DNA from 3 places in the Rhizobium beringeri genome. Region 1 is predicted to be linked to each of the others. Evidence: predicted binding sites of a transcription regulator. Region 1 holds the regulator's gene; each other region holds the start of a gene.
The links. The regulator LexA, encoded in region 1, represses DNA repair genes until DNA is damaged. The targets are predictions, from matches to a motif close to TGTTCNNNNTGTGTTCNG.
Positions count from the first base shown of each region.

Region 2: the regulator LexA is predicted to act here: its motif matches at 1,405-1,422, upstream of ELH03_RS23695 (DUF3072 domain-containing protein).
Region 3: the regulator LexA is predicted to act here: its motif matches at 9,067-9,084, upstream of ELH03_RS14095 (ATP-dependent helicase).

Region 1 is NZ_SILG01000001.1:1,692,963-1,703,476, forward strand. Features, by position in the region: gene lpxD (UDP-3-O-(3-hydroxymyristoyl)glucosamine N-acyltransferase) at 1-1,026, shown strand, start outside; gene fabZ (3-hydroxyacyl-ACP dehydratase FabZ) at 1,019-1,486, shown strand; gene lpxA (acyl-ACP--UDP-N-acetylglucosamine O-acyltransferase) at 1,483-2,301, shown strand; gene ELH03_RS08700 (LpxI family protein) at 2,305-3,186, shown strand; gene lpxB (lipid-A-disaccharide synthase) at 3,183-4,349, shown strand; gene gltA (citrate synthase) at 4,382-5,671, opposite strand; gene ELH03_RS08715 (ComEC/Rec2 family competence protein) at 5,962-8,394, shown strand; gene lexA (transcriptional repressor LexA) at 8,375-9,094, opposite strand; gene ELH03_RS08725 (VOC family protein) at 9,293-10,189, shown strand; gene kdsA (3-deoxy-8-phosphooctulonate synthase) at 10,186-10,514, shown strand, end outside.
Region 2 is NZ_SILG01000002.1:738-9,149, reverse strand. Features, by position in the region: gene virB11 (P-type DNA transfer ATPase VirB11) at 1-458, shown strand, start outside; gene ELH03_RS23695 (DUF3072 domain-containing protein) at 1,173-1,388, opposite strand; gene ELH03_RS23690 (LysR substrate-binding domain-containing protein) at 1,636-1,905, opposite strand; partial or broken gene ELH03_RS38015 (SDR family oxidoreductase) at 1,975-2,061, shown strand; gene ELH03_RS23680 (nucleotidyltransferase and HEPN domain-containing protein) at 2,281-3,189, opposite strand; gene ELH03_RS23675 (UPF0158 family protein) at 3,533-3,949, shown strand; gene ELH03_RS23670 (IS66 family transposase) at 4,363-6,036, opposite strand; gene ELH03_RS23665 (RHE_PE00001 family protein) at 6,051-7,196, shown strand; gene istB (IS21-like element helper ATPase IstB) at 7,412-8,224, opposite strand; partial or broken gene ELH03_RS23655 (Mu transposase domain-containing protein) at 8,214-8,412, opposite strand, start outside.
Region 3 is NZ_SILG01000001.1:2,767,994-2,778,507, forward strand. Features, by position in the region: gene ELH03_RS14060 (efflux RND transporter permease subunit) at 1-630, opposite strand, end outside; gene ELH03_RS14065 (efflux RND transporter periplasmic adaptor subunit) at 627-1,856, opposite strand; gene ELH03_RS14070 (adenylate/guanylate cyclase domain-containing protein) at 2,123-3,055, opposite strand; gene ELH03_RS14075 (SpoVR family protein) at 3,217-4,767, opposite strand; gene ELH03_RS14080 (YeaH/YhbH family protein) at 4,764-6,038, opposite strand; gene ELH03_RS14085 (PrkA family serine protein kinase) at 6,051-7,994, opposite strand; gene ELH03_RS14090 (VOC family protein) at 8,405-8,881, opposite strand; gene ELH03_RS14095 (ATP-dependent helicase) at 9,127-10,514, shown strand, end outside.

The DNA of each region.
Region 1 (10,514 bases):
AAGCTCGCTGAGCTGGCAGAGTTTCTTGGGGCGGAGCTTGTTAATTCCGACCATGCCGGTGTTGTCGTCAGGTCCGTTGCCCCCATCAGCCGGGCACGGGCAGGCGATGTCTGTTATATCCTGTCGCGCCGCAGCCGCGATGAGCTGGCGACATGCGAAGCCTCGGCGGTGATCTGCGACAAGGCGCTCGCCGATCTGGTACCCCAACGTATCCCGGTCATCCTGTCGTCCAATCCGCATGCGGCCTTCGCGATGGCGGGCGGCCTGTTCTATCCCGCGGCATTGCGCCCGGTCGCCTTTTCCGGTGAAAGCGAAATTGCGCCAAGCGCGGTGATCGATCCGAGCGCCAAGCTTGAAAAGGGCGTGATCGTCGAGCCGATGGCCGTCATCGGTGCGCATGCCGAGATTGGCGAAGGGACGCGTATCGGTGCGCACAGCATCATCGGCCCGAATGTCAAGATTGGCCGGGATTGTTCGATTGCGGCCGGCGCGAGCATTCTCTGCGCGCTGCTCGGCAATGGCGTCATCATCCACAACGGCGCCCGCATCGGCCAAGATGGTTTCGGTTATGCGCCGGGTCCGCGCGGCATGATCAAGATCGTCCAGATCGGCCGGGTGATCATTCAGGATAATGTCGAGATCGGTGCCAACACCACGATCGACCGTGGCGCCATGGACGATACGGTGATTGGCGAAGGCACCAAGATCGACAACCAGGTACAGATCGGCCACAACGTTCAGATCGGTCGCCATTGCGCCATCGTCGCGCAGGTCGGCATCGCCGGCAGCGCGAAGATCGGCAATGGCGTTCAGATCGGCGGCCAGGTCGGCATCAAGGGGCATGTGACGATCGGCGACGGCGTGCAGATCGCCGCCCAAAGCGGTATCATGACCGATCTTGCCGCCGGCGGACAATATGGTGGCACACCGGCGCGTCCGCTAAATGACTATCTGAGAGATGTCGCGCAAATGATGTCCAAGACCAGAGTGCGCGGGAAGAAACCTGGAGGCGAGCAAAATGACTGAGGAAGCCACGACAACGCTTTCTTCGGCTGACATCATCGAGATCATGAAACTGCTGCCGCATCGCTACCCGTTTCTCATGGTCGACAAGATCATCGAGATCGACGGCGACAACACAGCGATTGGCATCAAGAACGTCACCGTGAACGAACCGCATTTCACTGGCCATTTTCCGGAAGCTCCGATCATGCCCGGCGTTCTCTTGATTGAGGGCATGGCTCAGACCGCTGGTGCGATCTGTGCCAAGAAGGATGGCCAGCCCGGCAACCTCGTCTATTTCATGACCATCGAAAATGCACGCTTCCGCAAGCCCGTCGTGCCCGGCGATCGTGTTGAATTCCATGTCAGGAAGCACAAGCAGCGCGGCAATATCTGGAAATTCCATTGCGATGCCAAGGTCGACGGCGCGCTTGTCGCCGAAGCGGATATCGGCGCGATGATCGTTCGTAAGGATCAGGCATGAGCACTATCGCCGAAAGCGCCCGCATTCATCCGATGGCTGTCGTCGAAGACGGTGCTGTTATCGGTGAGGGCGTCAAGATCGGTCCCTTCTGCCATGTCGGGTCGCACGTCGTCCTGCATGCGAATGTCGAGCTTTTGTCGCATGCGGTCGTTACCGGCCGCACCGTGATCGGCAAGGGCACGCGCATCTTCCCGATGGCGGTCGTCGGCGGCGATCCGCAGAGCGTGCATCACGGCGGCGAGGAAACGACGCTGACGGTCGGCGCCAACTGCACGATCCGCGAAGGCGTGACGATGAACACCGGCACGGCCGATTTCGGCGGCCAGACGATCGTCGGCGACAACAACCTCTTCCTAGCCAATTCCCATGTCGCACACGACTGCCGGGTCGGCAATCACGTGATCATGTCGAACAACGTCATGCTCGCCGGTCATGTCGTCATCGAGGATCGCGTCATCCTGGGCGGCGGCTCGGCCGTTCACCAGTTCACCCGCGTCGGCCGTCAGGCCTTCGTCGGCGGGCTCTCGGCAGTGAGTTACGACGTCATTCCCTACGGCATGCTGAACGGCAATCCCGGGCTGCTGAGCGGCCTCAACGTCGTCGGCATGACGCGTGCCGGCGTCGACCGCGCCGTCATTCACAGAGTGCGCCGCGCCTACAAGTCGATCTTCGAAGGAACGGGCTCGGTCCGCGAAAACGCCGCCGCCATCCGCGAAGAATATGCCGATTGCGAGCAGGCGGTCCACATCCTCGATTTCATCGCCGCCGACAGCGACCGCGCCTTGTCCTCGCCGACCCGAGGACAGAAGGGCTAGTCCGTGACTCTTTCCGGCGACACCGCTGCGGGCCGGCTGGCGATCATCGCCGGCGGCGGCCTTCTGCCTTCCTATGTCGCGGAAGCTGCGCGCGCGGCGGGCGAAAATCCCGTCATCGTTGCGCTGAAGGATGAAAGCGACCGGCGCTGGGAAGGGTATGACCATGCCGTCATCGGCATCGGCGATTTTGCAGCTCTCGAGGGCCTCTTGAACCGCTACGGCATCGGCCGTGTCGTCATGTCCGGCAGCGTGCGGCGCCGGCCGGAATGGCGCGAGGTGCGCCCGACGCTGCGCACTCTGATGAAGATGCCGGCCGCGATCCGCACCTTGCTATCCGGCGGCGACGATACGGTGCTGCAGATGGTGATCCGGCTGATCGAGGGAAACGGCCGGCGTGTCGTTGGTGCCCATGAGATCGCCCCCGACCTTCTTGCCGCCGTCGGCCCGCTCGGCACGGCGATACCGGGCGAAGAAGACCGGCGCGATATCAACCGCGCGGCGGAAGCCGCCGAAATGCTCGGCCGGCTCGATGTCGGCCAGGGCGCCGTCGCCATCGGCGGGCGTATCGTCGCGCTGGAGGGTCTTGAGGGCACGGACGAGATGCTGGAGCGTGTCGCGGGTCTCAGAGCCGCCGGGCGCATCTCGCCGCGCCGCCGCGGCGCACTTGTCAAGCTCTGCAAGCCGCAACAGGATATCCGTGCCGACCTGCCGGCGATCGGCGTTTCCACGGTCTTGAACGCGAGGAAAGCCGGCCTTGCCGGCGTCGCCGTAGAGGCCGGCCGCTCGCTGGTGCTCGATCGCGCCGCCGTCATCAAAGCCGCCGATGAGGCCGGGCTTTTCGTCTGCGGCATCGATCGCGGCCTGCCGGCATGGGGGCTCGAATGAACGGGGCGCCGCTGAAGATCGCCGTCATTGCGGGTGAGGTGTCGGGGGATCTGCTCGGTGCCGATCTCATCGCCGCCCTGAAGCGGATTCATAGCGGACCGGTGGAACTCGTCGGCGTCGGCGGCGAGGGGCTGCAGGCGGAAGGCTTGCGATCTCTGTTCGATTTCTCTGAGCTGTCGATCATGGGCATCACCCAGGTGCTGAGCCGGCTGCCAAAGCTCTATAAGCTGATCCGACAGACGACGGCTGCCATCATCGCCGCAAGGCCCGATATTCTTCTCATCATCGACAGCCCGGATTTCACCCATCGCGTCGCCAAGCGTGTCCGCACCGCGCTGCCCGATCTGCCTGTCGTCAATTATGTCTGTCCGAGCGTCTGGGCCTGGAAGGAATATCGCGCCACGCGCATGCTCGCCTATGTCGATCATGTGCTCGCCGTCCTGCCCTTCGAGCCGGCGGTCATGCGCACGCTCGGCGGGCCGGAGACCACCTATGTCGGCCATCGCCTGATCGCCGATCCGGCGCTGCTCGAAGCGCGGCGGCTGCGCGCCGGGCGAGCGGCGGGCAAGACGATCCTGATGCTTCCTGGGTCAAGATCCTCCGAAGTTGCCAAGCTCCTGCCGTTCTTCGAGGATGCGGCCAAAGAACTCGTCGCCCGCAACGGCCCGATGCGCTTCCTGCTGCCGACCGTGCCGCACAACGAAGCGTTGGTGAAGGGTCTCGTCGCAGGCTGGGCCACGCCGCCTGAAGTGGTGGTCGGGTCGGCGCAGAAATGGAAAGCCTTTGCCGAAGCGGATGCGGCGATGGCAGCCTCCGGCACGGTGATCCTCGAACTCGCCCTTGCCGGCGTGCCGACGGTGTCCGCCTACAAGACGGATTGGATCATCCGCCTACTGAGCCCGCGCATCAAGGTATGGACGGGCGCATTGCCGAATATCATCGCCGATTATGCCGTCGTGCCGGAATATCTGAACGAGGTGGTCCGCGGCGCCAGCCTGGCGCGTTGGATGGAGCGGCTGTCGGCCGATACGTTCCAACTGAAGGCGATGAACGAGGGTTACGATCTCGTCTGGCAAAGCATGCAGACCGAAAAGCCGCCCGGCGAGCACGCCGCCGAGATCCTTCTCGACGTACTGAAAAAGAAAAAACCCGGTCGTTTCTGACCGGGTTTTCTTTTGGGTTCTTTCTGAAGCGATCAGCGCTTCGAAACCGGAATGTAGTCGCGCTTCGGTTCGCCGACATAGAGCTGGCGCGGACGGCCGATGCGCTGTTCCGGATCCTCGATCATCTCGTTCCACTGCGCGATCCAGCCGACGGTGCGGGCGAGAGCGAAGAGCACGGTGAACATGGTCGTGGGGAAGCCCAGCGCCTTCAGCGTGATGCCGGAATAGAAGTCGATGTTCGGATAGAGCTTCTTTTCGATGAAATATTCGTCGGTGAGCGCGATGCGCTCCAGCTCCATCGCCACTTCGAGCAACGGATCATCCTTGATGCCGAGTTCGCCGAGCACTTCATGCGTCGTCTTCTGCATGATCTTGGCGCGCGGATCGTAGTTCTTGTAGACGCGGTGACCGAAGCCCATCAGGCGGAACGGATCGTTCTTGTCTTTGGCGCGGGCGATATATTCCGGAATGTGGTCGACCGAGCCGATCTCATTCAGCATGTTGAGCGCTGCTTCGTTGGCGCCGCCATGCGCGGGGCCCCAGAGGCAGGCGATGCCGGCGGCGATGCAGGCGAACGGGTTGGCGCCCGACGAACCGGCGAGACGGACGGTCGAGGTCGAGGCGTTCTGCTCATGATCGGCATGCAGGATGAAGATGCGGTCCATGGCGCGGGCAAGCACTGGATTGACCACATATTCCTCGCACGGCACGGCAAAACACATGCGCAGGAAGTTCGAGGCGTAGTCGAGGTCGTTCTTCGGGTAAACGAAGGGCTGGCCGATATGGTACTTGTAGGCCATGGCGGCAAGCGTCGGCATCTTGGCGATCATGCGCAGGCTGGCGACCATGCGCTGGTGCGGATCGGTGATGTCTGTGGAGTCGTGGTAGAAGGCCGACAGCGCGCCGACGCAGCCGCACATGACGGCCATAGGATGCGCATCGCGGCGGAAGCCGGTAAAGAAGCGGCTCATCTGCTCGTGCACCATGGTGTGGTGCGTGACGCGATAATCGAAATCCTTCTTCTGCACGGTGGTCGGCAGTTCGCCGTAAAGCAAGAGGTAGCAGACCTCGAGGAAGTCGCCATGTTCGGCGAGCTGCTCGATCGGATAGCCGCGATGCAGCAGGACACCTTCGTCGCCGTCGATGTAGGTGATTTTCGATTCACAGGATGCAGTCGACGTGAAACCCGGATCGTAGGTGAAGGAAGCCGTGTTCTTGTAGAGGGCACCGATATCGATGACGCTCGGGCCGATCGTGCCGCTTTTAACGGCAAGGTCGACTGATTTGTCACCGATTTTTATTGTAGCGCTTTGATCCGTCATGCTGATCCTCCGAAATGGCGGTGGCGCCATAAAAGCGCCATAGGGGTTAAGCGTCCTCACCGATAGCTATATGATCGCGAGGCTAATGCCAAGTTACCGTGATGGCATTTTGTGCATTGCAGTATCACCTTTTAGGCACTGCAGCGATGAGCCGCGTGCATATCGGAAGCCGATGATTCGACTGCTCTTTTGGCTCTTTCAATTTTCCCTCACTTTTCAATCGATTATTCTTGCCGGATTTGATTGGTGGTTGCATTCTGCCTGCCTGGGCGGATGACCTTGGGCGGCACATGCAGGAGTTGACGACAGTCGAATTGCGGCCGGAAGCAGGCGCCGGCCTTGCCGACTCCGCCGGTTTTTCTTCGCCTGTCGTGGTGACGCGGCCGGCAAGGACGCAGTCGGCGACACCGTGGCGCCACCGGTTGCCGGCAGCAGCCTCGCAATCACTGCGTGCCGGCATGCGCATACTGGGCGAAGAGGCGGACCACGGCCGTCTGCTGCTGTTCTCGCCGGTCTTCCTCGGCGCCGGCTCAGCCTTCTGGTTTCTAGCGGCATCGGACTTCCCGCTGGTAGCATCGCTGCTCTGCCTATTGGTGCTGATCGTCGCGGTTCTCATCGCCAGCCGCAGCCGGGCGGCATTGCGGGCAACGCTGCTGGCGCTTGCGCTTGTGGCCTGCGGCGTGGTGTCTGCGCAGCTCGAGAGCCGGCGGGCCTCGACCGTGATCCTCGATTCCGCCGTGACGACGACGGTGACCGGCCGTGTCGAGCGGCGCGAAGGCGATGGTCGCGGGCGGTGGCGCTATATTCTTGCCGTCACCGACACTGAGGCACCGGAGGTGAAGCGGCCGCCGGGGCGCATAACCGCGATCGCCCGCGGCGCGGATGTGCCCTTCGAGATCGGTGACATTATCACCGGCAGGGCACGGCTGACGCCGCCGGCAGGTCCAGCGCTTCCTGAGCTCAACGACTTCTCCTTCGGTGCTTATTTCGATGGCATCGGCGCCAACGGCTTCTTCTACGGTGCGCCGACAAAGGTCGATTTGCAGGCAGGTCCGCAGGCGGCCAGATCGACAACGGAAGCGCTGCTCGAAGGACTCTACCGGCTGCGCAGCGGTATCGGTGACCGCATAAGGTCGATCCTGCCCGGCGACACCGGCGCTTTCGCCGCTGCTCTGGTGACGGACGAGCGGCGCGCAATCTCGAATGAGACGACGGAGGCGCTGCGCCAGTCCGGTCTGGCTCATATCATCGCCATCTCCGGCCTCAACATGGCACTGTCTGCCGGCATCTTCTTCGTCGGTTTCCGGATGCTGCTCAGCCTCTTTCCCGGCGTCGCCCAGGCCTATCCGACCAAGAAGATTGCTGCTGCCGGCGCGCTCATCGCCGTCACCGCCTATTTCCTGATTTCCGGCTTTGCGGTCTCGGCCGAACGCGCATTCATCATGATGGCCATCATGTTGATTGCCGTCTTCTTCGACCGGCCGTCGATCAGCCTGCGCAATGTCGCTCTCTCTGCGCTTGTCATCCTCGCCATTTCACCGTCCGAGGTCTTGGGTCCGAGCTTCCAGATGTCCTTTGCCGCGACCTTGGCGCTGGTATCGGGCTATCAGCTGTGGAAGGACCGGCGCGTCCGCGAAAACGCCTTCCTGAAGCTGCCGGTGTTTCGGCCCATCGTTACGGTTGCGGGTTTCTTCGGCGGCGTCTTTCTGACCTCGCTGATCGGCGGCTTTTCCACCGCGCTGTTTTCCATCGAGCATTTTCATCGCCTGACCGCCTACGGCCTGCCGGCAAACCTCGCGACGATGCCGATCATCTCCTTCATCATCATGCCGGCTGGCCTGCTGGCGATGCTGCTCATGCCTTTCGGTCTGGACGTTTTGCCTTGGAAGGTCGTCGGATTCGGCCTCGATCTGGTGATCGCTGTCGCAAAGACGGTGTCCGGCTGGGGTGGCGATATCGGCATCGGCCGCTTGCCCGCCTGGTATTTCGCGATAGCCGTCGCAGGCTTTCTGCTGCTGACGCTGCTCCGCACCCGGCTGCGCCATATCGGCACATCGATCATCGTGGTCTCGACGCTCATCCTGCTGCTTCTGCCGGCTCCCCGGCCGCCGGATCTGGTGATTTCGGAGGATGGTGGTCTCGTCGCAATCGTCGAGGCGGCGGCCATGGCGTCCAACCGTGAAAGACCGCCGGATTTCATCTTCGACCAGTGGCAGAGAGCGCTGGTCCTGCCGACGCATCACCCGCCGAAGATGCTGGAGGGTCCTGCTATCCCGCCGGAGGGAGAAGACCGCCGCGTCAGGCTTTCCCGCGATCAGCAGAACGAAGCAAGGTCGGCGATGCGGGCGGCTGCAGCTGGTGGTGAAGCAAACCGCTTTTCCTGCGTCAAGAAGGCCTGGTGCACATCAAGGCTTGGCAATGGTCATGTGGTTGCTGTCATCGATAACGCCGCCTATCTCGGTCCGGCATGCGATGCGGCCGATATCGTCGTGACGTCGGTCCGACTGCGCTTCAACAGCTGCCGCTCAGGGGCGACGCTCTTCACCGGCGAAACGCTGCGCAGGACCGGTTCCGTCGAGTTGCGCTTCGCCGACGCCGGCCTGGAGGTCGCAACCGCATTCGATGCATTGTCGCGGCCGTGGATGCGGCATCGCGCCTATGATTGGCGCAGCAACAGTTTTGCCGAATCCGGACTGCCTGATGTCAGTGATAGCGGCGAATGAGGCCGACGAGCTTGCCCTGAACCTTGACGCGATCCGGCCCGAAAATCCGGGTCTCGTAGGCCGGGTTGGCCGCTTCCAGTGCGATCGAGGCGCCCTTGCGGCGGAAGCGCTTGAGTGTCGCTTCCTCGTCGTCGACGAGAGCAACGACGATGTCGCCAGGGCTTGCGGTGCTGCCGTTGCGAATGATCACGGTGTCGCCGTCGAAAATGCCGGCGTCGATCATCGAATCGCCTTTGACCTCCAGCGCATAATGTTCACCGGAACCGAGCATGTCGGCAGGAACGACGATGTCGTGGGTGTTGTTCTGGATCGCCGAGATCGGAACGCCGGCGGCGATACGGCCCATGACCGGCACGGAGACCGAGTTGCCGTTGTCGGCGACGGGTTTTGCGGGAGCAGGATTAGCGACCGGCTGCGGCTTGCCAAGGCTGCCCTCGATGACGCTCGGCGAAAAGCCGCGCCGGGGCTGAATGCTGGGGCTGTAGGCTTCCGGAAGCTTGATGACCTCGAGCGCGCGGGCGCGATTCGGTAGGCGGCGAATGAAGCCACGTTCCTCGAGCGCCGTAATCAGCCGGTGAATCCCGGACTTGGAGGCGAGGTCCAGGGCATCCTTCATTTCGTCGAAAGATGGCGGAACGCCGGATTCCTTCATGCGCTCATGAATGAAAAGGAGAAGCTCCTGTTGTTTGCGCGTGAGCATCGACGTTGTGACCTCGTGATTGAAACAAATCCAGAACAGACACTATATGTTCCATATGTGTTCCGCAAGTAGCTAAATTTCCGTAAAACTTGGTGCCAACTCGTTGAGATTTTTATTTTCATTCGCCGGATTGGGACACATCTCTTGCATTGAGGGGCGCGCCGTCGCACATCTCTTGCCGTTTCCAGGAGGGATATCATGAACGAGCATTCCGCCAAACCGCACCCGCTGGATCATGTCGTGCTGCCCGTCGTCAATATCGATCTGGCGCGCGAGAGGCTCGGCAAGCTCGGCTTCACCGTTGCCGCCGATGCACGCCATCGCTTCGGAACGGAAAACGCCTGCGTCTTTTTTGCTGACAAGACCTATCTGGAACCGCTGGGGATTGCGAGTGTCGAGGAGAGCGAGGCATCGGCGCGCCTAGGCAATGTCTTCACCGCCCGCAACCGGGCCTTCCGCTTCCGCTGCGGCGAGGAGGGACTTTCGGGGCTTGCCTTCGGTAGTAAGGATGCCAGCATCGATCATCAGAACTTCGTCGGCAACGGATCGAGCGCCGGCGAGATGCTGCAGTTCACCCGGCCGATGACGATGCCGGACGGTTCCGAGAGCATTGCCGGTTTCAAGCTGGCCTTTGCCGGCGACTTGCGCGCGCCCGATCTCTTCCTTTTCAGCGTCGAGCGCGTCAATCCGCTGCCGGCCGACCGCGGCGCGCTGGAAACGCATGCCAATGGCGTCACCGGCATTGCCGAGATCGCGCTCTGCGCGCCTGATGCCGCCGCTTTCGCCGCCTTCGTCGGCCTTGCCGTGGCGCAAGCGGCAGTCGAGAAAACCGGTTTCGGCGTCAATGTCGCGGCGTCGAACGTGAAAATCAGCCTGATGACGCCGGAAGGGCTGGAAGCCTATTTCGAGATCGCAGGCTCATCCGCCGATCGCGGCCTGCGTGGCCGGGCAATCCTCTTCATTGTCGCTGATCTTGCCGTGACAGAAGCGCATTTGGCTGCTAACGGGGTGACATACACGCGCAAGAACAATCGCATTCTGGTGAAGCCCGCGCCCGGGCAGGGCACGCTCTTCGCCTTCGAGGAGACACGATGAGCACTGAGACGAATTCCGAAGTCAAGATCGGCGAAGGCCAAGGCCAGGTCACCTTTTCCAATACCGGCCGCCTGTCGCTGATTGCCGGTCCCTGCCAGATGGAGAGCCGCGACCACGCCTTTATGGTTGCCGGTACGCTGAAAGAGCTTTGCGGAAAGCTCGGCATCGGCCTCGTCTACAAGAGCTCCTTCGACAAGGCGAACCGCACCTCGCTCTCGGCTGAACGCGGCATCGGAATCGAAAAGGGCATGGAGGTCTTTGCCGACCTCAAGAAGGAATTCGGCTTTCCTGTCCTGACCGACGTTCATACCGCCGAGCAATGCGC
Region 2 (8,412 bases), on a different contig from region 1:
CGAAGGCGTTGATCCGCCATATTCCTTCCAGCGAACGCATCATCTCCATCGAAGACACGCCCGAGCTCGTCATCCCGCAGCCGAACCATGTCCGCCTCTTCTACTCCAAAGGCGACCAGGGACTGGCAAAGGTCGGGGCGAAGGATCTGCTCGAATCCTGTCTGCGCATGCGACCCGATCGCATTCTTCTGCAGGAGCTGCGCGACGGCACAGCGTTCTACTACATTCGCAATGTGAACTCAGGTCATCCGGGTTCGATCACCACCGTGCATGCCGACTCGGCCAGGCTTGCCTTCGAACAACTGACACTGCTGGTGAAGGAATCCGAAGGCGGGCGGGACCTGGAGCGAAACGACATACGCGAGATGCTGAAGATAGCGATCGACGTCATCGTCCAATGCAAACGCATCGATGGTCGGTTTCGGGTGACCGAAATCTATTATCGGGCCGCCGCGTAGAGGGCGTTAGCCAGCTCGGTATGGCTTCAGCGACGGTGAGCGACGACAAATCCGGCGCACAGGCAATCCGGTAGATCTCCTCGCGATAGACGCGTGACTTTAACTTTCCGTCGCCGTTCCAGATCTATGGTCTAACTGCCGAGATGCGCAAAGATCGAGCGGTTGAAGTAGCGCTCTATATGGTCGCGGCCGACGAAGCGGCCGGAGGATTATGAGGTGTTGGCATTTGTCACCTTCGCACTACAGATTGGACGGATATGTATCGCGAAGCTTACAATTGTTCCAGAGGGAGACGTTCCGCGGCCTAGTCGAATTGTATCGTCGTGCCACTATTGTGGCATTGAATCCGACGGTTTAGTTTGCAGCGACAACGCCTCAACTAGAGTAAGTCGGTGCGTGATCGGCAGCACAACCTAATCGATGGTGCGGCACGGCTTCCATGCAATCCCAGCGGCTACCAGAGCGAGCGGTCCGGCGGCACCGACCGCGTTTAACATCGGGCCGCTACGGGAACTAGGACCGTCGATGTTGCTCGCAGCGATCAGCACGCAGGCTAAAAGCCCAAGTCCTTTGCGCCAAAACTTATGCGGACGTGGTTGGTTGAGTTGCAGGTCTGACATGGTCTCGTCCTTCCGCCGCTGCGCGATCAAACTGTTGCGGGCGCAAAAGTTCTGCCTTCGGCTCCGAACAAAGTTGTTATTGCAAGGCCGCCGCTCATTCCAAATCGAGCGACTGCTTCAGTTCGTCGATCCTCTTGGACGCTTCCGCCTTGGTCAGATCCTCGGCATAGGCATCGGGCTTGTGCGCCTGTTCGGACAAGGTTTTCAGATAGGACCGCTGCGCGCCGGTCATCGGTTCGTCGCCGCTCACCCAATCGTCAGGGTCCTTCTGTGTGTTGGACGATGTCTTGGTTTTCGGATTGTCACTCATAGCGGGCTCCTGACTGCGTTCTCTAAACGTTCCAAGCGATGCCTCGGTTCCAGCCCGTATGTCGATCGTCGCGTTGGTCTCTGTCGTCGGCCCTTCGTTCGGACGTAAATGCCGCACACCGTGGAGCGGAGGAGGGAAGTCTGCTCAATGCAATAGTCGCTCGGTCAATGCGGAAAACGGTGCCCGATCGATTTGCCCGAGAAAGCAGCGCTGACCCGACACCCGTCGGCTGAGATGCGCCAAGCCTCTAGGAATGAAGATCTTCCCGCCGTTCGGATGTCGCGCCGAATTCTGAAATGGCAAACGAGATGATGCTGCGCAGGCGCGGCGTCATGCGGCGGTCGCGGTGATAGATAAGTGACATCGGCCGTTCACGGAGATGCCAGTCTGGAAAGAGTTGAACGAGCAGGCCTGCCTCGACATCCGAACGCAGCAGAATAGATGGCTGCATGATTACTCCGAGGCCAGCGCGTGCAGCCATGCGGACGGCCTGACCGCTGTTGACGGTGATCGACATTTGCGGAACGACTTCGACCCTATCGTCACCTTTCGCCAGCTTCCATGGCGACCGTGCCGCCGGGGCCACTGGTTGCTTTCAGACGACGCCAGTTTCGTTACCGGGCAGGAGATAACCGTTGACGGTGGTTTCACAATAGGCGGCATACGGCTCTAGTCCGGGCAATCTCTCCATCAGGGAAATGACCGCAACACCTCGCAAAGCCGGCTCGTAGGCCGAGCTTTGCGGGGTCCTCGGCGTAGGTCCGCTCGGGCCGATGGAAGCCATTGTTAAAGCTTGCTGATCAAGCCGCGTTTCTTCCACCTGTCACGATCCGGGTCATCCTGGGGGCTAACGACTGCAGCGATTGAGTAGCCCGGCCCGTTGCGCCCGCTCCTAGTGGCTGTCGTGTTTGAGCTTTTCGAGATGCTCGGAGCAAACGGCTCTGACCAATTCAAGCAGCACGGTCGTCCGCTCGCCGAGCCAGGTGAGAGCCTCCTCGCTAATCTCATAATGCTTTGAATAGCGTGCCTTCACATATGCTTCGTTCAACGTGTTGAACCAGGCCCGTTCCCGGTGCTGATCACGCGGAAACGCCTCGGCCAGCCGGCGGTCCTGCTCCTCGGCGAGCGAGCGAAGGAACTTGATGTTGTGCGATGGTGGGCCGTAATTGGTGAGTGTGAGCAGAATGCAGGAATAAGCTTGCTCGAGGGATTGATGCATCAAGAATGCCGCCTCGTTTATCATGCTGCTCTGCTTCGCAGATTTTGCAAGGGCATTCAGATTTTGTGCTGTCGTATATCTATGCCTAAAGTGATCCGTCGCTAACCTCAACCGATCCTCAAGGGTGAGTGGTTCGGGCTCGGCCAGCGGCTCATCGTCCAGTTCGTAAAGAACAATACCTTCCTTGCGGATGTCGGAGAAGAAATACTGCCCTTCCTTGAGGTAGGTGTTCACCTCACGTCTGGAGTGTACGATGAAGCTCACCGGCGTCTCGATCGACGCTTCGTGGATCAGCCGGTCGGCGGCCTTGTACCAATATTCGGCGAACTCGCAGAGCTTGCGATTGTTAACGATGATCAAGAGATCGAAATCCGAGCGATAGCCCTTCATGGTGAATGGCTCATCGACCCACCCGCCCTTGGCGTAGGAGCCGAACAGGATGATCTTCAGGATCCTGCCGCGCTTCTTGAAATCGGCGGTGCCCTCTTTCAACGCGTCCTCGAATTCCTCGTGCAGGATTTCGAGAACCCGGCCGAGTTCTCGCTGCTTGCGAAGCGGCATATGTTCAAGCGACGATTTCATAAGCAATCGATAGGCGAAAGATTTTAAATCGTCTACTCGCAGTTTTGAGAGGGAATCTACAGGAAAGTAATCCACATCTGAGGTAGCGTCCTTTCGAGGATCGCGTTGATCGAAGATGACCTTGAATGCCGATCCCTGGGCACGTCGACGCAAACGCCCGTCACCCGAGGTGACCCTGGCGGACGGCGGCGTCGCTGTCGCTTTACCTCCCGATTTCAATTTCGTCGCTCGTGAGCGCAAGCAGCCTCCCATTGCAAGTGCAGGAAGCGCCCACATTTATTTGCGCCCGATTTGGGACCGAGTTATATCTTGCAACGACAGGCTGGTGAGCGGCAGGACGGGAATGACTGTGGACTTCAGCGAGCTTCTGGACGCGTTCGAATTCGTGAGCTCCGTCGGAATCGGAGAAAACACGGCTTTTCTGTGCAAGGAGACAGGCAAGATCTACTGGCATTCGGACTGGGCGGACGATGTTGAAGAAATACCTGACATCGAGGACAGCGAAGAATACATCCGCATTCCGGAGAAGAAAGAACTCGATCTTGGCAAGCCGTTGGTGCTGAAGTTCGCTCGCCACCACTTGCCCGACGATAGCGATAAAGTTCTGGAGATCTTCAGTCGGGAGGGTGCCTATGCCCGCTTCAAGGACCTGTTGGAGCACAGGCACGCCATCGATCGGTGGTACGCATTCGAGAGGAAGGCCACGGAAGACGCTTTGAGGACCTGGTGCGACGATAACGACATCGAAGTCAGTGGTTGACGTTTGCTCAGGATCTGACTGGCCCCTAGGGAATAGTAGCCTGAGCTGTTTCCCGCACAGTTTTCTGCGTCACGTGGCCTGAATCGAGCGTCGTGTGACGCGGAAATGTCTACTGGTCTTTAAGTCACCTATCGACGCTGAGCAAATACAAATTGCTGAATTTACCAGTATAACCATCGATAACCAGTACTTATCGATGGTTAGCTCGGCAACTATTGATCATACGATGTGAGGAACCGGAATATCCATATAGAGTTTCTTTAGCGAATCATTTACCATAAAATCAATGGTTTACGATCTCGCGAAAATCAGCATGACAGCCCTGATGCGGCGTAAGCGGGGCTGATTTGGTGGCGATGCCGAGACAATCAGCATGTCTGACGCAAAGCTGGGTGCTCGAAGGCCGAGAGCGTTCAGGCGCGTGCTGCAACCATCGAGGCGAGGGGTGGCATAAGATGATCTTCGTCACCGATCCCCAGCCGATCGCCAAGATAGTGCCAGAACGACAGGCCGAGCTTTTGGCAGGTCTTCATCAGGCCGAGCATGCTGTCACGCGCCTGCCGACCGTTGCGACTGACCGTGCCGCCGGAGATTTTTCGCTTGATGACAAGTCCGCGCAGATCTCTTTCCGATGCATTGGTATGGAGCGGGGTTTCAGGCCGCTCCAGAACCCGCAGCAGTTCGTCCTTGCGGCGACCCAGTCGAAACAGCAGTTTGTCGAGGTCGCCATAGCCGGTGCGGATGGAAAAAATCCGATCGAACCGGGCCTGAATGCCCCGGGCTGCACGCGGATCAGGTCTTCGCTGATAGGCTTTCAGGGCCCTGTAAAAGCGCCAGATGAGATCCCGCAGGGTTTCGACATGCCGTACTTGGCCGGGTGTCGCCGGCATCAGTTTGTGCAGCAAACGCTCTGCGTGGACCCAGCACAGCGCATGGGTGCCGACGCGGAATTGTCCGGCATCGTCGGACACGATCATCGCATTGCCGACCAGACCATGATGGCGGATGGCGCCCCAGATGCCGGCCTCGGCAAACGGGCGGATTATTTCTTTGTCGAAGATGTCGATACCATTGGCGGCCAGATACTCGAGAAACGGAACCTGATTGGCAAACCGCCGCGGTTCACATGTCTTCAAATGCGCCAGAAGGGCGGGATCCACCTGACGGTTTTCCAGAAAGGTGAAGGCCGCATCGTTGAGAACATAGTCCTGATAGTTGCCGCGCAGCAGGGCCAGAAAGTTCAGCCGCGACTTCGACGGCGTCGTGCGGAAGGCGGTGAAATGTTCGCCGCCGATCTGTGTCGTATGGAAATTGCGATTGGCATGGCGGGCGCCTGTGTCGTCGACCGTGACAAAGGGAGCCGAGACCAGGCCGGCATGCAGCACGGCGGCATCCTCGGCATGAAAGCCATCCAGCCGCTCTGTCAAAAACCGGATGACCTGGCGTTTGGAAATCTCGACACCGACATCGTTCAGCAAGGTCGTCAATCGCTGCGTCGTGACCTGTCCATGGCTATGAAGCATCAGGCAGAAGCGACGCAGACTGGCGCCGTAGCCGCCCTTTATCCCTGCTGGCAGCGGCGCAATGATCGTGCGTCCTTCCGGTGTCAGCCAGCATTCGCGGCGATAGCGCACCACTTCGGCCCGCACGACCAGATCCCGGACCACGCAATCCTTGTAGCCTTTAAACCGCGATCCAGGTGGGGCTCTGGCAGGCAGCACCTCTTCGCGCGTGGCGCTCCCCGTGTCGCCCTTCGGCCCGCGACGCCGCGCAGGCTTTCGGCTGCCGGCAACCGCCTTGTCGCTGGTTGCCTGGTCCATGCCCGATGGACTGAACGGTGGGCGTGGCGGCAGGTTTTTAAGCCGCGCAATCTCATCGCGCAGAAGCTGGTTGTCGACCTTCAGCCGCGTGTTCTCGATCCTCAGCTGATCGTTTTCTTCTCGAAGCTTTCGGTTGTCAGCCTCGAGCGCCTCAATCCGGATTTCTGCCCGATCGGCCCGCGCCACAAGTCCCGTCACCAATTCCCGCAGCGCCTTCAGCGACAGCGTGTCAGCATGCTCGACCATGGGGAGGCGGCGCTTCGTCATAAAGGAAGTGAATCATGATTCACAAAAAATCGGAATCCCCCGTGCCTCCAGATCTGCTCCAGTTACTGATGCGGCCGGCATTTGACGCCGGTATCGCGCTGACGCGTCTGGACGAGCGCGTCGCTCGCTCACCGGTCGGCCAGGGATGGATCGAACGATCCCATTTCTCTGATGCCTGCGCCTCGCTGTGGATCGACGGTGAACTCGTCCATCTCGAAGACCTCGTCCTCCACGACGCCACGAAGGATATTCGCACGCCCACCCATGAGCTGACAATCGCCCGCGACGTCCTGCGCATCCGCAGGCGTATTGCCACACAGCTACCCGGTTGGGCACTGTCACTCGATGGCATTCGGACGCTGCGAAAGACCGCGGAGATCACGTCGACCGACACGGGGGAGGGGGCGGCCGCCGAGGCCATTCGGCGCGCGGTCGGAAGCGACCCAGAAGGGGAGGGCGACGACGTCGACGACATCGATACTCTCCCCGGTGTCGACTATGCCGCCATCGATGCGGTGCTCGCCCGATCGGAGGCTGCGATCGAAAACGTAACACGACCTGGCCGTGCCGGCGCGGCGGAAAAAGATCCGCTGGTTTATGATCTCGACTGGGACGAAGACGCGCGGCTGGATGAATGGCGTACCGTCTTGCGGCAGGTCCAGGATTTTCCGGCGGTGCTGCAGGCGGTGGTCTCCCTCGATGCCTGGAACGAATTGTCTGTCCTTCAGCACGCCCCCTGGCTCGGCCGGCTGCTTTGCGCGTCGATCCTGCGGCAGGCCGGCATCACCACCGGCGCCAATCTGGCCGCCATCAATCTCGGCCTCAAAACCATTCCCGTCGATCGGCGCCGGAATCGTGATCGGGAGACCCGGCTGCTCGCCATCGCCCACGGATTTTTGGCGGCCGCCGAGATCGGCATGAAAGAGCATGACCGGCTGGCACTGGCCCGGCAAATGATGGAGCGTAAATTGTCGGGAAGACGAACGTCTTCGAAACTGCCGGAGCTGGTCGAGCTGGTGATGGCAAAGCCGTTGGTGTCGGCCGGGATGGTGGCCAAGACGCTGGATGTGACGCCGCAGGCGGCGCGGCGGATTGTCGGCGAGCTTGGGCTCAGGGAGATGACGGGCAGGGGGAGGTTTCGCGCGTGGGGGATAATCTAGCCTTGACCGTTTCTGGAACGACCAGATCCTCTATCGCCTGTAATTCGCTAAGTACGCGCAATCGCTTTAACATTAGAGTGTTCTAGCTGGCGCGAAAGTGCGTAGCGAGGCATGAAAAGGCAGGGGGTGGCACATGTTTACGCGCCACCTGCGCGCCAGTATGTTGATTTCCACTGAGAGCTGACCCGGCGTTTCCACCGAGAAGTGACCCGCCTTTAGGTATCGTTTGTGTTGGTCGTGGTGGTCAAGTTCCTTCGTTTCTCCTTCGTTGTTTTGGGCTCATGCGCCGAGCTGTTCTTGAAGCGGAAGCTGTCGTTTCCGGTTTCCAGGATGTGGCAGTGGTGGGTAAGCCGGTCGAGCAGCGCGGTCGTCATCTTGGCGTCGCCGAACACGCTGGCCCATTCACTGAAGCTCAGGTTGGTGGTGATGATGACGCTGGTGCGCTCGTAGAGTTTGCTCAGCAGATGGAAGAGCAATGCACCGCCTGAGGCGCTGAACGGCAGGTATCCCAGCTCGTCGAGAATGACGAGATCGGAATGGACGAGTCGATTAGCGATCTGCCCAGACCGACCCTGCGCCTTCTCTTGCTCGAGAGCGTTGACCAGTTCGACCGTTGAGAAGAACCGGACCCGTTTATGGTGATGCTCGATGGCCTGGACACCGATCGCGGTGGCAATGTGTGTCTTGCCCGTGCCGGGACCGCCGACCAGAACGATGTTGTTGGCGTCGTCGAGGAAGTCGCAGCGATGAAGCTGTTGCACGAGCGCCTCGTTGATCTCGCTGCTGGCGAAGTCGAAGCCGTTCAGATCACGGTAAGCCGGGAAGCGTGCGGTTTTGAGCTGATATGCGGTCGATCGGACCTCTCGTTCCGCAGTCTCCGCCTTGAGAAGCTGGGACAGGATCGGAATGGCAGCCTCAAACGCCGGCGATCCCTGCTCGGTCAGATCACCGACGGCGTGGGCCATGCCGTGCATCTTCAGTTGCCGTAGCATGATGACGATCGCGCCGCTTGCCGGATTATGACGCATGGCGAACCTCCGTCTTTCTCAAGGTATCGTATCGTTCGACATTGGCCTTGGGCTCATTGGTGAGCGTCAGTGCCTGAGGTGCGTCGAGGGTCGGCGGCGTGAAGGATTTGCCGTCGACCAGGCGATGCAGCAGGTTCAACACATGCGTCTTGGTCGGAACGCCGGACTTCAGCGCCATGTCGACGGCC
Region 3 (10,514 bases), 1.1 Mb from region 1:
GCGGCTGGCGAGCGCGCCCTGGTCGACGTCAACGCGGAAGACCTTCTCCTGGTCGCCATATTCCTCGACGTCGGCAACCCCGTCGACTGAGGCGAGGCGATCGATCACCTCGTTTTCGACGAGCTGCGTCAGGTCGTCCATGTTGAGCTTGGTGGAGGTGACGGCAAGGCGCATGATCGCCGAGGAATCCGAATCCGCCTTGACGATCTGCGGCGCATCCGCCTCATCCGGCAGGTTCTGGGTGATGCGGCCGATCGCGTCGCGCACGTCGTTGGCGGCAACCGCAAGATCGATCGCATCCGAGAATTCCAGCGTCACTCGGCTCTGACCGAAGGACGACGTCGAGGAGATCGACTTCAGGCCGCTGACGCGCGCGACGGCGCCCTCGATCACCTTGGTCAGCTCCTGGTCGATCGTCTGCGGCGATGCGCCGTCGAAGGTGGTGCGCACGGTGACGACGGGGCGGTCGACATCCGGCAGTTCGCGCACCTCGACGCCGACATAGGCGGCAAGGCCGGCGACGACCATCAGCGTGTTGAACACCAGCGCCAGGATCGGCCGGCGAACGAAAAGTGCGGTGAAGCTTTGCTTGCCCGAGGCCCTGTCCTGATGAATCTCGGTCACGCTCATTGGGTAGCGACCTCCGCAGTCGCGGCGACATCGGCGCTCACACGCACCGCCCCGCCCTCACGCACACGCTGCAGACCCTGCGTCACGATCTTGTCGCCGTCCTTGATGTCGGCTTTGACGAGCACGAAATCCGGGTTGCGCTGCACGATGCTGACCCGCACCTTGCGCGACTTGTCGTCATTGACCTGCCAGACGAAAGACCCTTGTGAATCCCACTGCACGGAGACCGGATCGACCGCCGGATATTTGTCACCGGCAAATTTCATGCTGACGTTGAAGGACATGCCGGCGCGCAGTTCATCCGAACTGTTGTCGATCTTGGCCCGCAGGCGAAGCGTACGGCTTGCCGCGTCGATACGGTTGTCGACGGCTTCGACCACGCCCGAAAAGACCTGTCCCGGCCGTGCCACCGACATCGCCTCGACCGATTGACCGACCGACACAGTATTGGCGAAACGCTCCGGCACCCAATAATCGACGAGGATTTCCGAACGGTCGTCAAGCGTGACGATCGGGATGCTCGTCGTGACGTTGTCGCCGATATTGACCGGCACGATGCCGACGATGCCGTCGATCGGCGCGGTGATGTTGCGCCGTGCGAGATTGAGTTCGGCGGCCTGCAGTTGCAGCCGCGCGCCCTGCTCGGCAATCTCGGAATCGAAGACGTCCATGCGCGACACGCTGGACTTGATATTGTGATAGAGATTGGACTTCTCGACGGCGGCCTTGACCGCCACATCCGCCTGGCCGCGGGCGATCACCTGCTCCTCGCTGTCGAGCTTGGCAAGCACCTGCCCGGCCTTCACCCTGTCGCCCGACTTGATGAGGATTTCGCGGATCGTGCCCGATGCCTGCGGCGTGACCGCCACCGAGCGGATCGCGTCACCCGTGCCGATGGCGTTCAGCCGGTCGTTGACGACGCCCTGGACGACAGCCTGCGTCGCGACGAGAATGGCGCTGTTGCGCCCGCCGCCATTGCGGCGGTTCTGCCCCTGCCCCTGCCCCTGCCCCTGCCCTTGTCCGTCGCCGCGCTGCTGCCCTTGCGCCCGGGCGGGAGCGTCGGCATCCGCCGTCTCCTCAGCCTTCGGCGCGATCTTGGAAACGATGCTGTCTGGAATACCTGCATCGCGCATCGTATCGCCGGCGCCGGGCACAAAGAAAGCCCACGCGGCAAAGCCGGCAATAATGACGATGAGCGACAGTATAAACTGCTTCCAAAAGGCCATTCACGTCTCCAGAGGGACTCGAGGTTGGACCAGGGTCGGTCGAAAGAGGCGCTGCGGGATCGAGATTCCCGTCTGATGCGACAATATCGCGCGTTTACAGCTTACCGGCAAGCATAAGCAGCCGGCATTACCGATTTGTAATATCAGCAAAGAATGGAAATAACCCGACCGCTCACTTTTGCTTGAACGAACACTCGCTCATGTCTTTGAACCGCCGATTTCGGGCAAGATATCGCACAAAATCTTTGACGATGCGGGTTGGATGTCTATCGGCGCATCGACCACCGGAGGCCCATCGCGGCCGCAATCCCCAGCATCGGCCACATCGCCCAGAACTGCCCCGTCCAGGTGAAGAGGTTGATGCCGGCAATGCCGAGCGCCACGATCGCCAGCGAGGTGATCTTGCGGTTGAACAGTGTCTGGTCGCGGTTCCATGCGAGCGCCGCAAGCACGGCGAGCGCGAGCACGGGAAAGCGCGCCCAGAAAACGCCCTGCCATGACAGCAGATTGATGCCGATCAGAACGGCAGCGATGACGGCGAGCACGCCGTACAGCCTGCGTCCGCGCGGTGCCGGCCTTGCCTCGGAGATTGCCGCCGCCATAACCGCTGCCGGCTGAGGCTGAAGCTGCGGAGGCGCGGGGCCGGATCGTTCGACAGGCGGCGTCGCGTCCCTGGCATCGCCGATCTTCACCGCGTAGCTCGGCACGCCTTCATCGACATTCTTCACCATCAATGGTCCGAGAAACTCGAAGCCGACCGCTACCTTGTTGCGGACCTGATCGTAGACGGTGCTTGATATGACGATGCCGCCGGCCGCAGCCGAAGCCTGCAGCCGCGCCGCAATATTGACGCCGTCACCATAGATGTCGTCGCCTTCGACGATCACGTCGCCCAGATTGATGCCGATACGAAAGAGCATGCGCCCGTCGGCCGGACGGCGGGCGTTGAAGCCCGCGAGTTCGTTCTGGGTGTCGACTGCCGCGCGCACCGCTTCGACCACGCTCGGGAAATCGGCGATCAGCCCATCGCCCCAGGTATTGATAACGCGGCCGCCATGGCTTTCGATGAGGCGCCCCATCGCCTCTCGGCAGCGCTTCAGGCTCGCAAGCGTGCCCTCCTCGTCAGCGCCCATCAGCCGAGTATAGTCCTGCACGTCAGCACAAAAGATCGTCGTCAGCTTGCGCCGCGTTTCACTCATGGTCTCTCGTCTCCGCGCTATCCGCCCCCGGGAAAGATCGCTGCAAAGGCTGAAACTGGTCGAGATCAAGTGGGCGATTGCAACAGCGGTAAACTACTAAGGCTTTGTGTTTGTTGCCACCGATAATTGTTCACGTTATCGCCCGTCAGCACAACAGGTGATTATTGAACGATCTTGCGCGGGCTCGCCGTGTGTTCTCTCGCCACCGTGCTGGAACTGTCGATTTCCTGAAGCAATACGTCATAGCCCCAGAGATCGGCGAGATGCTGCAGGACGAGCTTCGTGTCATTTTCCTGAAGATAGCAGCCATTCATCATGATGTGTTGCAGCAACAGCCGGCGGTCGCCGGCGAGATCGACATCGACGATATCGATTGCGGGATCGGTCCAGCCGATATCATATTCGCGGGAGAGCTGGCGGCGGATGCGCAAGTATCCACGCTCATTATGGATCGCCGAAACCAGCACCCCCTCGGTCTGTTCAGGATCGTCGTAGAGATGGAACAGCCGCAGCTGCCGGATAAGGTTCGGGCTCAGGAACTGGCTGATGAAGCTCTCGTCCCGGTAATTGGCCCAGATATCGCGCAAGACCGCCATCGCATCGCCTCGTCCAGCGATATCGGAAAACCATGTGCGGTCCTCTTCCGTCGGCGTCGTGACGATCCTCTCGATATCCTGCATCATCGCAAAACCAAGCGCATAGGGGTTGAAACCCGAGAACCGCCGATCGTCGTAGCTCGGCTGAAACACGACGTTAGCGTGCGACTTCAGGAATTCGAGGAAGTTTCCGTCGCTGATCTGCCCCCGCTCGTGAAGCCGGTTCATGATCTGGTAGTGGACGAAAGTGGCGGTTCCCTCGTTCATTACCTTGGTCTGCCGCTGGGGATGGAAATATTGCGCGACGTGGCGGACGATGCGAAGGATCTCGCGCTGCCACGGCTGCAGCCGCGGCGCCGATTTTTCAAGAAAGTAAAGGATGTTGTCCTGCGGAAGACCGAGGGCGGCGCGGCGCTTTTCCAGGCCGATGTCACCCGCCTTGCGGGCCTTGCCGACCGGAACCGTGCGCCATAGGTCGTTGAACATCTGCTCCTCGTGGGCGCGGCGCTCCTGCTGCCGCTTCTCCTCCTGGCGAAGATCGATCGTGGTCTTGCCCGCGTATCGATGTACCCCGTGCGACATCAACGCATGGGCTGCGTCGAGTGTGCGCTCGACGGCCGTCTCGCCGTAACGCTCCTCACAGCGGGTGATATACCCCTTGGCGAAATCGAGGTAATCGAGGATGCCCTCCGCATCGGTCCAGAGCTTGAAGAGGTAGTTGTTCTTGAAGAAGTGGTTGTGGCCGAAGGCCGCATGCGCGGTGACGAGCGTCTGCATCGTCGCCGTGTTCTCTTCCATCAGGTAGGAGATACACGGAGAGCTGTTGATGACGATCTCATAGGCAAGGTCGCGCATCCCGCGGCGGTAGAAGGTTTCGTGATGCGCGAAGTGTTTGCCGAAAGACCAATGACGGTAAAACAGAGGCATGCCGGTCGAGGAATAGGCATCCAGCATCTGCTCCGAGGTGATGACTTCGATCTGGTTCGGGTAGACGTCGAGGCCGAGTTCGTTAAGTGCAATGTCCTCGCAGGCGTCGTGGATGCGCTGGAGTGTTGAAAAGTCCCAGTCGGCACCCTCGAACAAAAGCCGCTCTCTTGGTCTCATCGTCGTGGTCATGGCGTCACCTTCGACTGTGCGTCACGTTTCTGGAAGAGATCATGGAAAACAGGGAAAATTTCGTTTCGCCGGCAGACCTTGCGCATCGAAAGCGGCTGAAGCTCGGAACGGATCCCGTCATAAAGCATCCAAAGTGGTGAGCGGGATATTGAGGAGTCGCCGCCTTCCTCGCCGACCTCGATATAGGCGAAATACTGGCACAGCGGCAAAATCTCGCGCAGCAGTTGCCCGCTCAGGTTTCCGTCGGAATGGGCGTTGTCGCCGTCCGAAGCCTGAGCACCATAGATATTCCATTCTGCCGGATCGAAACGCGCCGCGATGATCGCCCGCATTGCCGCAAGGGCGCTGGAGACCAGCGTGCCGCCCGTCGCCGGACCATAGAAGAAGGTTTCCTCGTCGACTTCCTCGGCTTTGTCGGTATGGCGGATGAAGACGATCTCCACTTTCTTGTAGCGCTTCGACAGGAAGAGGTAGAGCAGCAGGTAGAACCGCTTCGCCAGGTCCTTCATGTGTTCCGACATGGAACCGGAGACGTCCATCAAGCAGAACATCACCGCCTTCGCCACAGGCTTCGGCTCGTTTTCGAAGCGGCGATACCGCACGTCAAGCGGATCGATATAGGGAATGCGCCGGCTTTTTTCCGTCAGGGATTTGAGTTTTGCCTCAAGCGCCAGACGGGCCTCGTCGTCCTCGCATTCCTCGATCTGGCGCTGCAGGGCCTCGATCTCTTCGCGACGCGGGCGGCCAAGCGCGACACGGCGCATCATCGCGAGCCTCGTCGTACGACCGACGGCGATGTTGGATGGCGATCCCGACACGGAATAGCCGGCACGGAAGGGAGTTTCCTCCTCAGTTTCGGCCAGACGCCGCTTGGCAAGGTCGGGCAGTTCCAGATCGTCCAGGAACACATCGAGGAATTCCTCGCGCGTCAGCACAAAACGGAAGCCGTCTTCGCCGTCGCCTTCGCCCGCATTCTTGGGTTTTCCGCCCCGGCTCCCCGGCGGACGCGGAAGAATGTCGCCTTCGACGAAGGCCCTGTTTCCCGGCAGGATGTGATCGCGGATGCCGCCGTCGCCCCTTCGCAAGCTCGGTTCGGCCATTCCATCGATCGGCAGGCTGATTTCCCCGCCGTCGAGCACATCGCGAATGTTCCGGTTTTGCAGAGAACGTTTTACCGCCTGCTGCACGGCGCCTTTCATGCGCCGAAGAAACCGTTGCCGATTTTCCAGACTTTTACCGCGCGGATTTAGCCGACGGTCGACAATGTGCATATTGGCTCCACATTAACTTGCCTGTTTGACGCGCATGTACCATTCGACGAGGCGCCGAACCTGCCTCTCCGTGTAGCCCCGCGCAGCCATGCGCGAGACAAACTCGCTGTGTTTCTTTTCTGTTTCCGAATCCTTCTTCGAACCAAAGGAAATGACCGGCAAAAGATCCTCGACCTGCGAGAACATTCGCTTCTCGATGACTTCCCGGATCTTCTCGTAGCTCGTCCATGACGGATTCTTTCCGCCGTTGGCTGCCCGCGATCTCAAGCAGAACTTGACGATTTCGTTGCGGAAATCCTTCGGATTGGCGATTCCCGCCGGCTTTTCGATTTTCGTCAGTTCCTGGTTGAGGAGCTCGCGATCGAGAAGCTGGCCGGTATCGGGATCCTTGAAGTCCACGTCTTCGATCCAGGCATCGGCATAATCCACGTAGCGGTCGAACAGATTCTGTCCGTAATCCGCATAGGACTCAAGATAGGCCTTCTGAATCTCATTGCCAATGAACTCTGCGTAACGTGGTGCAAGATCGGCCTTGATGAACTCCAGATATCGCTTCTCGACATCGTCGGAAAACTGCTCTCGACGGATCGACTGCTCCAGCACATACATCAGATGAACCGGATCGGCGCCGATATCCGTGGTGTCGTGATTGAAGGTGGAGGCGAGCACCTTGAAGGCGAAGCGGGTCGATATGCCGTCCATGCCTTCGTCGATGCCGGCGGCATCCCGATATTCCTGGACACTGCGGGCGCGCGGATCCGTCTCCTTCAGGCTCTCGCCGTCATAGGTACGCATCTTCGAGAAGTACGTCGAATTCTCATGTTTGCGCAGACGCGAAAGCACGGAGAAGCGGGCCAGCATTTCGAGCGTCGCGGGGGCGCATGGCGCATCGGCCAGTTCCGATCCCTCGATCAGCTTTTCGTAGATCTTCTGTTCCTCCGTGACGCGCAGGCAATAGGGCACCTTGATCACGCAAATACGGTCGATGAAGGCCTCGTTGTTCTTGTTGGCCTTGAAGGTTTGCCATTCCGCTTCGTTCGAATGCGCAAGGACGATACCGGAGAAGGGTATGGCGCCAATATTCTCGGAGCCGATATAGTTCCCCTCCTGCGTCGCCGTCAGCAGCGGATGCAGCATCTTGATCGGCGCCTTGAACATCTCGACGAACTCGAGCACGCCCTGATTGGCGCGGTTGAGGCCGCCCGAATAGCTGTAGGCATCGGGATCGTTCTGGGAATAGGTCTCCAGCTTGCGAATATCGACCTTGCCGACCAGCGACGAGATATCCTGATTGTTCTCGTCTCCAGGCTCGGTCTTGGCGATGGCGATCTGGCGCAACCGCGAAGGCTGTACCCTGACGACGCGGAAGCGGGAAATATCGCCCCCGAAATCATCGAGCCGCTTCAGGCACCACGGGCTCATCAATCCGCTCAGGCGTCGCAGGGGAATGCCGTATTGCTCCTGCAGGAGCGATCCCATCGTGTCCGGGTCGAACAGGTTGAGCGGACTTTCGAAAACGGGGCTGATCTCGTCACCCGCCTTCAGCACGTAGATCGGATGAAGCTCCATCAGTAGCTTCAGCCGCTCCGCCAGCGATGACTTGCCGCCGCCGACCGGGCCGAGCAGATAGAGGATCTGCTTGCGCTCCTCGAGCCCCTGCGCCGCGTGCCGGAAGAAGGAAACGATGCGTTCGATTGTCTCTTCCATGCCGTGGAAGCCGACAAAGGCCGGATAGATCCGGATGGTCCGGTTCATGAATATCCGACCGAGGCGCGTGTCCCTGGCGGTGTCGACCATCTGCGGTTCGCCTATCGCGGCGAGCAGGCGCTCGGTCGCATTGGCATAGGCAAGCGGTTCCTTTTTGCAAAGGTCGAGATACTCCGCGATCGACATATCGGTTTCGCGACGCGCATCATAGGTGCGGGTGAACGCATCAAATACGGATTCACTCAGCATGGGCCCTCCATTCAAGGTTAATGCCACAGGCTCTAGGTCGTCATACCAAGGAGATGGACACGACATTCCTAAGAATCAATAGTTTCGCAGGTATATTCCACGCTCACCGGCTGTTTCTGGCAATGCACAAAAACGTGCATGCACCGGTTATTTTTTTACTCTGCGAAACTGTTCCTTATTGTAGTTGAGAAGGGGGCCATCGCGGTATCAGCACATTTCGCGACGTGACAGAAAGATGAAAAAGGTGTGCAATGTCGCCCGTGATTCGAGCACTGGAGAAATCGACGATTGGCAGCCAATCTGCGCAAAGTCGATGCAGGACAGCGTGTGCCGATCCGCTCCAGACATGATGGAAACGGACGCATCGCGACTATGCGCCCGTCATCGTGATCATGCGCTACCGGCGCGACTCAGCCGTTGAATGCCTTCTCCAGCGCGGCGACATCGATCTTGACCATGCCAAGCATCACTTCGGTTACGCGCCTGGCCCGCTCGCGGTTCCTGTCGGCGATCATTTCGGACAGCATGCGCGGCACGATCTGCCAGGAGAGACCCCAGCGGTCCTTCAGCCAGCCGCAGGCCTCCGGCGTGCCGCCATTGGCGAGGAATGCCTCCCATATCCGATCGAGCTCGGCCTGGCTTTCCACGAGAATCGCGATCGAGAAGGAATGGTTGAAGCTATCGAGCGGGCCGGCCTTCATCGCCAGGAAGGCCTGGTCGGCGAGCGTGAACTCGATCAGTTCGACACTGCCGGGAGGCCCGCTCGGCGTTTCCGCCGGCAAAATGGTGGTGCGGCCAATCCTGGAGTCCGGGATAACAGACACATAGAATTCGACGGCTTCGCGTGCTTCCTCGGCGAACCAGAGATTTGAAACGACCTTCGGCATGAAACGGCTCCTTGTTGACGGTGTTGATCCGGACTGCTGTCCGATGACCCAAGGACGCCCCACCGGCGCCGGTTCCGACAGGCCGCGTTCCGAAATTTTAGCCCCGCTCGCCCGCGTGACGACCATAGCCGCGCTCTGCGGCGGCATTGCTGCCCGCAACCTACCGCCCGGGATAGCGGCGGCTCGGGAATGAAAGCAGAACATCTTTTCTGGTCTTTCCCTCCCGAATCACTACATTACGCGCCATGAGCAATAGTTTCGACGATATGCCCTTCTTCGACGAAGAGCCGGGCGAGATGGCGCGCAAGCCGCAGCCGCCTGCCGCACCCGCCGAAAGGGCGCCCGTCGCCGGTGGCGGCATCGCGGCGCGCGCCATGGCGGCTCGTGACGGCGGCAAGCGGGATTACCTCGCCGGGCTGAACCCCGAACAGACCGAAGCCGTTGAAACGTTGGAGGGCCCCGTCCTCGTGCTCGCCGGCGCCGGCACCGGCAAGACGCGTGTACTGACGACCCGCATTGCCCATATCCTCAACACCGGCCGTGCCTTCCCCTCGCAGATCCTCGCCGTCACCTTCACCAACAAGGCGGCCCGCGAGATGAAGGAGCGCATCGCGCTGCTCGTCGGTGGCGCCGTCGAAGGCATGCCCTGGCTCGGCACTTTCCATTCGATCGGCGTCAAACTTCTACGCCGCCACGGCGAGCTCGTCGGCCTGCGCTCCGATTTCACCATTCTCGATACCGACGACGTCGTCCGCCTGATCAAGCAGTTGATCCAGGCCGAAGGCCTCGACGACAAGCGCTGGCCGGCCAAGCAGTTCGCCGGCATGATCGACACCTGGAAGAACAAGGGTCTCGGCCCCGCCGATATCCCCGAGGGCGACGCCCGCGCCTTTGCCAATGGCCGCGGCCGCGATCTCTATTTTGCCTATCAGGCGCGCCTGACGACGCTGAACGCCTGCGACTTCGGCGACCTGCTGATGCATCCGATCGCGATCTTCCGCAAGAACCCGGATCTCTTGAAGGAATATCACGGCCGCTTCCGCTATATCCTCGTCGACGAGTATCAGGATACCAACACCGCCCAGTACATGTGGCTCAGGCTTCTCGCCCAACGCCCCAAGGGCGAACCGCAGAACGTCTGCTGCGTCGGCGACGACGATCAGTCGATCTATGGCTGGCGCGGCGCGGAGGTCGACAATATCCTGCGCTTCGAAAAGGATTTCCCCGGCGCCAAGGTCATCAAGCTTGAGCGCAACTACCGTTCGACCGAACATATTCTCGGCGCCGCTGCCCATCTGATCGCCCATAATGAGGGCCGCCTCGGCAAGACGCTGTTCACCGACCGCTCCGATCCCGACGACGCCAAGGTGCAGGTCCACGCCTCCTGGGATTCGGAGGAGGAAGCCCGCGCCATCGGCGAGGAGATCGAGCAGCTCCAGCGCGGCAAGCATCTGCTGAACGACATGGCGATCCTCGTGCGCGCTTCCTTCCAGATGCGCGAATTCGAAGACCGCTTCGTCACCCTCGGCCTCAATTACCGTGTCATCGGCGGCCCGCGCTTCTACGAGCGCCTGGAAATCCGCGATGCCATGGCCTATTTTCGCCTGGTCGCTCAAGCCTCCGACGACCTCGC